DNA from 2 places in the Streptomyces sp. NPDC004266 genome. Region 1 is predicted to be linked to the other one. Evidence: riboswitches for the same ligand, from Rfam matches in the RefSeq annotation. Region 1 holds a riboswitch; the other holds the start of a gene.
The links. Region 1 has a riboswitch for ZMP and ZTP ahead of ACFYUZ_RS27640 (bifunctional 5,10-methylenetetrahydrofolate dehydrogenase/5,10-methenyltetrahydrofolate cyclohydrolase). Riboswitches for the same ligand answer to the same signal wherever they lie in the genome.
Positions count from the first base shown of each region.

Region 2: linked by a shared signal. The riboswitch ahead of glyA (serine hydroxymethyltransferase) and the one ahead of ACFYUZ_RS27640 (bifunctional 5,10-methylenetetrahydrofolate dehydrogenase/5,10-methenyltetrahydrofolate cyclohydrolase) in region 1 are both predicted to bind ZMP and ZTP.

Region 1 covers NZ_JBIAMM010000012.1:261,487-265,669, reverse strand. Annotated here, with positions in the region: gene ACFYUZ_RS27650 (aldehyde dehydrogenase family protein) at 1-607, opposite strand, end outside; partial or broken gene ACFYUZ_RS27645 (GAF domain-containing protein) at 652-1,827, opposite strand; ZMP/ZTP riboswitch at 2,283-2,390, shown strand; gene ACFYUZ_RS27640 (bifunctional 5,10-methylenetetrahydrofolate dehydrogenase/5,10-methenyltetrahydrofolate cyclohydrolase) at 2,419-3,273, shown strand; gene ACFYUZ_RS27635 (hypothetical protein) at 3,708-4,183, shown strand, end outside.
Region 2 covers NZ_JBIAMM010000003.1:9,982-14,164, reverse strand. Annotated here, with positions in the region: gene ACFYUZ_RS08020 (glutathionylspermidine synthase family protein) at 1-967, shown strand, start outside; gene rocD (ornithine--oxo-acid transaminase) at 1,252-2,457, opposite strand; ZMP/ZTP riboswitch at 2,566-2,656, shown strand; gene glyA (serine hydroxymethyltransferase) at 2,720-3,988, shown strand; gene trpS (tryptophan--tRNA ligase) at 4,153-4,183, shown strand, end outside.

The sequences.
Region 1 (4,183 bases):
TCAGCCAGAAGTGCACCGAGGCCGGGGTCTGTTCGGCCGGCTTGAGGACCACCGCGTTGCCCGCGGCCAGCGCCGGCGCCAGCTTCCAGACCGCCATCAGGATCGGGAAGTTCCACGGGATGATCTGCGCGACCACGCCCAGCGGCTCGTGGAAGTGGTACGCCACGGTGTCGTCGTCGATCTCGCTCAGCGCGCCCTCCTGGGCCCGCAGCGCCCCCGCGAAGTAGCGGAAGTGGTCGATCGCGAGCGGGATGTCCGCGGCGAGCGTCTCCCGCACGGGCTTGCCGTTGTCCCAGGTCTCGGCGACCGCGAGCGCCTCCAGGTTGCTCTCCATGCGGTCCGCGATCCGCAGCAGGACGGCCGCCCGCTCCGCCGGCGCCGTCCGCCCCCACGCCGGGGCCGCCGCGTGCGCCGCGTCGAGGGCGCGCTCCACGTCCTCGGCGGTGCCGCGCGCGACCTCCGTGAAGGGGCGGCCGTCGACCGGGCTGGGGTTCTCGAAGTAGCGGCCGCCCGCCGGGGCGACGTACTCGCCGCCGATCCAGTGGTCGTAGCGGGCCTGGTACGACATGAGCGCGCCCTCGGTACCGGGTGCGGCGTAACGGGTCATGGGCATGGCCTCCCTCGGACGCGCCGGCCGTCCCTGGCCGGCGCTCACGCCCGAGTGTGGTGAACCGTACGTTGCAAGTCCGTTGCGCCGGCGGACAGTTCCGCCTCCAGGGAGTCGAGCCTCGCCCGTACGGGAGGAAGCTGCGGCGCCGGTACCGCCGCGCACAGCGCCCGCCAGACCACCACGTCGTCCTCGCCCCACGCGCTGTACGCCCAGTCGGCGAGCAGCCCGGGATCGCCCCGGTCCACCAGCGCCGCCCGCAGCCGGTCCGCGAGCCGCTCCCGCAGCCGTACCACCCCGGGCGCGATCGACGCGGGGAGCAGCGGGCCCGCGTACTCCCCGGCCGCCGCCGCGACGGCCCCCGAGGCGAGCCTCCGGTCGACCGTCGTGAAGTCCGCGTCCACCGGTGCGGCGAGCCGGTACGGCCGCGATCGCAGCACATCGGGGCCGAGCAGGGCGCGCAGCCGGGACAGCTCCGCCCGCAGCGTCACCGGCGTGACCGCCCCGTCCTCGTACAGGAGGGTGAGGAGTTCGTCGCCGCCCACCCCCTCCGGCCGGTGCGCGAGGACCGCCAGGATCTCGCTGTGACGGCGGCTCAGCCGCAGTCGCCGCCCGCCCACCGAGAGCACCGCCTCGTCCCGGCCGAGCGCCGACAGCCTGATCCGCTCCGGGTCCGGGGCCGGTCCGAGCAGGGCCAACTGGGACTCGGCCGCGCGGGCCACCGCCTGGACGAAGCCGAGGCTGTGCGGGTGCGCGAGCCGCTCTCCGCCGGTGATGTCGACCGCGCCGATCACCCTCCCGCTGTGCGGGTCGTGCACGGGGGCCGCGGCGCAGGTCCACGCCCGCACCGGACGCCGGAAGTGCTCGGCGGCGACGACCTGCACCGGCCGGTCGACGGCCAGGGCGGTGCCCGGCGCGTTCGTCCCGGCCGCCGCCTCCGACCAGCGGGCCCCGGCGACGAAGTTCATCCCCCGCGCCTTGCGCAGGGTGGCCGGGTGCCCCTCGACCCACAGCATGCGTCCGGCGGCGTCGCAGACCGCGAGAAGGTGCTCGCCGTCCGTCGCGTACGCCCCCATCAGCTCCCGGATCACCGGCATCGCCGCGGAGAGGGGGTGGGCCTCCCGGCACGCGACGAGCTCGTCCTCGTCCAGTTCCACCCGAGCCGCCCCGTCGGGGCTCACGCGCGCGCGTACGGACCGGCGCCAGGACGCGGCCACCAGCGGGCGGGCCTCCCGGACGGGCGGATCGGCGTCCGTGCCCGGGGCCGCAGCCGTGCTCCGGTGGACGTCCGCGCTCCGGTGGACGTCCGTGTCCCCATGGGCATCCTTGCCCGGGCCGGTGGCCGTGCGTCCGTCGTCGCCTCGGCGGGCGCCTGTGCGTCCGCCGCTCTCTCGGCCGGTGCCCGCGTCCCGGGCTGCCGATGCGCCCTTGGCGGTCGTCGTACCCCGGCCCTCCCACGGGCGGGGAGTCGCTCCCGCTCCCGGATCCGCCGTCGGTGCCCGTTCCGATCGTGGCTCCGCGGCCATCCACGCATCGCTCAACTCGGCCTCCTCGTCGAGGTCGTCCCGGCCCGTCGCGCTCATCGTGGTGCGCCCGGGGGCGCCCCACAAGCCACCTCGCACCACGGCATATGCACCCTGTCCGGTACGGGCCCCCGGCCGCTCACGTAGAGTGGGGTCCGGGCCGTGACTGGCGCTTGAGGTGGATCACCACCGGGGAGCGGCCCGGCGGAGCGCGCCGCAACGGCGCGACCGTGCCGATGCCGTGCGCCTGGGCGAATCACCTGTCAGAGACGACGCCCAGGAGTTCCCATGTCCACCGACACCGCCACCCTCATGGACGGCACGGCCCTCGCCCGCCGTACGGTCGAGGAGACCGCCGCCCGAGCCGCCGAGATCACCCGCCGCACCGGCGTCACGCCGTGCCTCGCGACCGTCCTGGTCGGCGCGGACCCGGCCTCCGTCACGTACGTGAAGATGAAGCAGAACCGCTGCGCGAAGGCCGGAATCCGCTCCAAGCACGTCGAACTGCCCGCCGAGACGACGACCGAGGAGCTCGTCGCCGCCATCACCGCCCTGTCCGAGGACCCCGAGGTCCACGGCATCCTGCTCCAGCACCCGGTCGGCCCCCACATCGACGAGCGCGCCGCCTTCGAGGCCATCGCCCCCGAGAAGGACGTCGACGGCGTCACCATGGCCTCCTTCGCCGCCATGGGCTTCGGCCTGCCCGGCTTCGTCTCCTGCACGCCCGGCGGCATCATGCGCCTCCTCGACGCCTACGACGTCGAACTCAGCGGCAAGCGCGCGGTCGTCGTGGGTCGCAGCGCCATCCTGGGCAAGCCGGCCGGGCTGCTCCTGCTCGGCCGCGACGCCACCGTCACCTACTGCCACTCCCGCACCCAGGACCTCTCCTCGGTGGTCCGTGAGGCCGACGTCCTGGTCGCCGCCGTGGGGAAGCCGAACTTCATCAAGGGCGAGGACATCAAGCCGGGCGCCGTCGTCATCGACGCCGGCTACAACCCGGGCAACATCGGCGACGTCGACTTCGCGTCGGCCGCCGAGCGCGCCTCCCTCATCACCCCGGTCCCCGGCGGTGTCGGCCCCATGACCATCGCCGTGCTCCTCGCCCAGACGGTCGAGGGCGCGGAGCGTCAGCTCGGCCTGTAGGCGGCTGTGTCCGGGCGGCGGCGGTGACGGGGGAGCGGCGGGGGCGCGAGCGCGCGCGGTCGGCGATCGTCACGATTCTGTACAGGTCGAGCCCGGCGGCCGGTGAAGGCTGGCCGCGCCGCCGCCGAACGGCGAGTCTGGTCCCTGTGTCCCACCCGCAGACCGCCACTCCGCAGCCCGAACCGGGCCGTCCGGGCCCGTCCGGTCCCACCGACACCGATACGGGCCCTTCGACTCCCACCGATACGGATCCCATCGACACGGACCCCACGGACACGGGCTCTTCGACGATTCCGAATCCGACCGGGTCGGTCGCACCCGCATCGGTCGCACCGGCATCGGTCGCACCGGACTCCGCCGACCGCCGTCGGACCGGGTCCCTCACTGTCGAGGGCCTCGCGACCGGTGCCGACTCCGCGTGGTCGGCCCGCTTCGTGCGGCTCGGCGCGGCCCGGCCGGGGCCGGCGGCGCGGCGTGCCCGCTGGTTCGGCGTGCCGCTGGTGCCGCTGCTCACGGCCGCCCTGGTGGCCGGCGCCTTCCTGACCGCACGGGGCGGGACGGCAGGGGGCGGACTCGCCGACGGCCCGCCCGGCGGGGACCCGGCCGGCGTTCCGTCCCCCGTCGTCACCGACGGGACGGGACAGGCCGTCCCCACCCCGACGACCGGAGCGGGAACGGCCGACACGCCGAGCGTCGGCACGTCCGCGAACTCCACGACGACGAGCGCCACGCCGAAGCGGACGGCGTCCGGGGACCGGGCCGGGCAGTCGCGGGGCGGCACGTCACCGACCCCTTCCCGGTCCCGGAGCACCGCCCCCGCCACCGGCGCCACCCCCTCCGGCCGTCCGAAGGGCGCTCCGGCGCCCGAGCGGCCCGTCTCCTACGAGGAGCTGCGCGTCGGCGACTGCTT
Region 2 (4,183 bases), on a different contig from region 1:
GCACGACCGCTTCGCCGAGCTCGGGATCACCGACCCCAAGCTGGCGGGCCTGGTCGCCGAGTCCTGGCGACGGCGGGCCGAACTCCCCTCCCTGTACGGCCGCTTCGACCTCCGCTACGACGGCACGGGTCCGGCCAGGATGCTGGAGTACAACGCCGACACCCCCACCTCCCTGGTGGAGGCGGCGAGCCCCCAGTGGTTCTGGATGGAGGAACGATTCCCCGGCGCCGACCAGTGGAACTCCCTCCACGAGCGGCTCGTCGACGCCTGGAAGCGCCAGGCCCACCTCCTCCCGCCCGGCCCCGTCCACTTCGCCCACTCGGACGGCGACGAACTCGGCGAGGACCTGATGACGGTCGCGTACCTGCGCGAGACCGCCCAACAGGCCGGACTCGACACCGAGGCGCTCTCCGTCGAACGGATCGGCTGGGACCGGCTCTCGCGCCGCTTCGTGGACGACCGGCTCCGCTTCATCCGCAGCTGCTTCAAGCTCTACCCGTGGGAGTGGCTGACCACCGACCGCTTCGGCCCCCACGTCCTCGACACCCTCGACAACGGCGGCGGCACCGGCACGACCTGCTGGATCGAACCCGCCTGGAAGATGCTGCTCTCCAACAAGGCGCTCCTCGCGATCCTGTGGGAGCTGAACCCCGGCCACCCCAACCTGCTGCCCGCCTACCTCGACGGGCCGCGCGAACTCGCCTCCACCACCGGCTGGGTCGCCAAGCCGCTGCTCGGCCGCGAGGGCGCGGGCGTCACCCTGCACGAGGCCGGCACGGAGCCCTTCGTACGGGACGGGGAGGCCTGCTGCTACCAGGAACTGGCCCCCCTGCCCGACTTCGACGGCAACCGGGTGGTGCTGGGGGCGTGGGTCGTCGAGGACGAGGCGGCGGGCTTGGGGATCCGGGAGTCGACGGGCCTCGTCACCGACGAATACGCCCGCTTCCTCCCCCACGTGATCCTGTAGCCCCCGCGCCCCCGACGTGGGCGCACCCGCCGGGGCGTTGCCCCCGCCCCTCCGTTGTGGGCAGGCGTTCCGCCGGGGCGAGGGGGGTCCCCCCTGCTCGAGCGAAGCCGAGAGCTCGGGGGAGGGTGGGCACAACGGAACGGCGCCCCTGCCGGCGCCAGAGGCTCCCGCGCCTGGACCCGCACCGGCAGGTACGGCACACACGGGGTGCGGGTCCAGGCGCGTAAGGCGGGGGTACCGCCCCGGCGGGCGCGCGCCCGCACGACGGGCGCACCGCCCGGGCGTCAGTCCGACAGGACGCCCCTCAGCTGCTCCAACCCCCAGTCCAGGTCCTCCTTCGAGATCACCAGCGGCGGCGCGATCCGGATCGTCGACCCGTGCGTGTCCTTCACCAGGACGCCGCGCTCCATGAGCCGCTCCGAGATCCGCCGGCCCGTCCCCTTCGAGGGCACGATGTCGACGCCCGCCCACAGCCCGCGCCCGCGCACCGCCTCCACCGAGCCGCCGCCCACGAGCAGCCCCAGCTCCGCGTGGAGGTGCTCGCCCAGTTCCGCCGCCCGCTCCTGGAACTCGCCCGTCCGCAGCATCGCGATGACCTCCAGGGCCACCGCGCAGGCCAGCGGGTTCCCGCCGAACGTCGACCCGTGCTCGCCCGGCCGGAACACCCCGAGCACGTCACGGTCGGCCACCACCGCCGACACCGGCACCACCCCGCCGCCCAGCGCCTTCCCGAGGACGTACACGTCCGGCACCACGCCCTCGTGCTCGCACGCGAACGTCCGTCCCGTCCGGCCCAGGCCCGACTGGATCTCGTCCGCCATGAAGAGCACGTTCCGCCGGCGCGTCAGCTCCCGCACCCCCGCCAGATAACCGGCCGGCGGGACCAGGACCCCCGCCTCGCCCTGGATCGGTTCGAGCAGCACGGCCACCGTGTTCTCGGTGACCGCCGCCTCCATCGCCGTCAGGTCCCCGTAGGGCACGATCTCGAACCCCGGCGTGTACGGCCCGTAGTGGTCCCGCGCCTCGTGGTCCGTCGAGAAGCTCACGATCGTCGTCGTCCGGCCGTGGAAGTTGTTCGCCGCGACCACGATCTTCGCGTGCCCGTCCGGCACGCCCTTCACCTCGTACCCCCACTTCCGGGCGGTCTTCACGGCCGTCTCGACCGCCTCCGCCCCCGTGTTCATCGGCAGCACCGCCTCCTTGCCGCACAGCTCCGCGAGCCGCGCGCAGAACTCGGCGAACCGGTCGTGGTGGAAGGCGCGCGAGGTCAGCGTCACCCGCTCCAGCTGCGCCTTCGCCGCGTCGATCAGACGCCGGTTGCCGTGCCCGAAGTTGAGCGCCGAGTACCCGGCGAGCATGTCGAGGTAGCGACGGCCCTCGACGTCGGTCATCCAGGCGCCGTCCGCCGAGGCGACGACGACCGGAAGGGGGTGGTAGTTGTGCGCGCTGTGCGCGTCCGCGGAAGCGATCGCCTCTTCTGTCCTCGACACGGGATCTCCGTTCGTCCTGCGGCTCGGGGGGTACGTGTGGCCCCCTTCTTATCGTCGCTCGGATGCCGGACAGGGAAACCTCGGCGGCGGCGCGCCCGCTACTGTGGAAACACGCACGGCGACTGGCGTACGGGGAAGCGACCCCGGGGGAGCCGCGCGCGCTCCACCACACGAGGTGCCGCCCGCCTGGGCATCACGGGATCCCGGTCCCGTGCGCACCTCAGCCCGGGACCGTTCCACCGAACGCCCGGAGGACACCACCATGACCGCCCCGCAGCAGCACCCCGCCCTCGCCGCCGCCGACCCCGAGCTCGCCGCCCTCGTCGGCGCCGAGGAACGGCTCCAGGCCGAGACCCTGCGCCTCATCCCCAGCGAGAACTACGTCTCCGCCGCCGTGCTCGAAGCCTCCGGCACCGTCCTCCAGAACAAGTACAGCGAGGGCTACCCCGGCCGCCGCTACTACGAGGGCCAGCAGAACATCGACCAGGTCGAGACCCTCGCGATCGAGCGCGCCAAGGCCCTCTTCGGCGTCGACCACGCCAACGTCCAGCCCTACTCCGGCTCCCCGGCCAACCTCGCCGTCTACCTCGCCTTCGCGCGGCCCGGCGACACCGTCATGGGCATGGCCCTGCCCATGGGCGGCCACCTCACCCACGGCTGGGGCGTCTCCGCCACCGGCAGCTGGTTCCGCGGCGTCCAGTACGGCGTCCGCCAGGACACCGGGCTCATCGACTTCGACCAGGTCCGCGACCTCGCCCTCAAGGAGCGCCCGAAGGTCCTCTTCTGCGGCGGCACCGCACTGCCCCGCACCATCGACTTCGCCGCCTTCGGCGAGATCGCCCGCGAGTCCGGCGCCGTCCTCGTCGCCGACGTCGCCCACATCGCCGGCCTCATCGCGGGCGGCGCCCACCCGTCCCCGGTCGGCCACGTCGACGTGATCTCCACGACCACCCACAAGACCCTCCGCGGCCCGCGCGGCGCCATGCTGATGTCCACCGAGGAGCACGCCAAGGCCCTCGACAAGGCCGTCTTCCCCGGCCTCCAGGGCGGCCCCCACAACCAGACCACCGCCGCCATCGCCGTCGCCCTCCGCGAGGCCTCCCTGCCCTCCTTCCGCGACTACGCCCACGCCGTCGTCGCCAATGCCAAGGCCCTCGCCGAGGCGCTCCTCGCCCGCGGCTTCGACCTGGTCTCCGGCGGCACCGACAACCACCTGATCCTGATCGACCTCACCCCCAGGCAGGTCCCGGGCAAGATCGCCGCGAAGGCCCTCGACCGGGCCGGGATCGTCGTCAACTACAACACCGTCCCCTACGACACCCGGAAGCCCTTCGACCCCTCCGGCATCCGCATCGGCACCCCCTCCCTCACCTCCCGGGGCCTCACCACGGACCACATGGCGAAGGTCGCCGAGTGGATCGACCGCGCCGTCACCGCCGCCGGCGAGGGCGACGAGGACACCCTCCGCACGGTCCGCGCCGAGGTCGCCGACCTCATGGCCGCCCACCCGGCCCCGGGCCTCCCGGTGTGACCGGCGAGACACCCCCCGGGGACCGGTGGCCCCGCACTCCCGTCCCACGGGAGCGCGGGGCCACCGGCCGCGCCGTGCTCCCGGTCGCGTCGGGGACCGGGTCCGCGCGCTCCCGACGGACGGGCAGTCGGGGAACGGTTCCCACACCTGAGAGAATGATGTGCATGGCCTCTGACAGTCCCCGCGTGCTCTCCG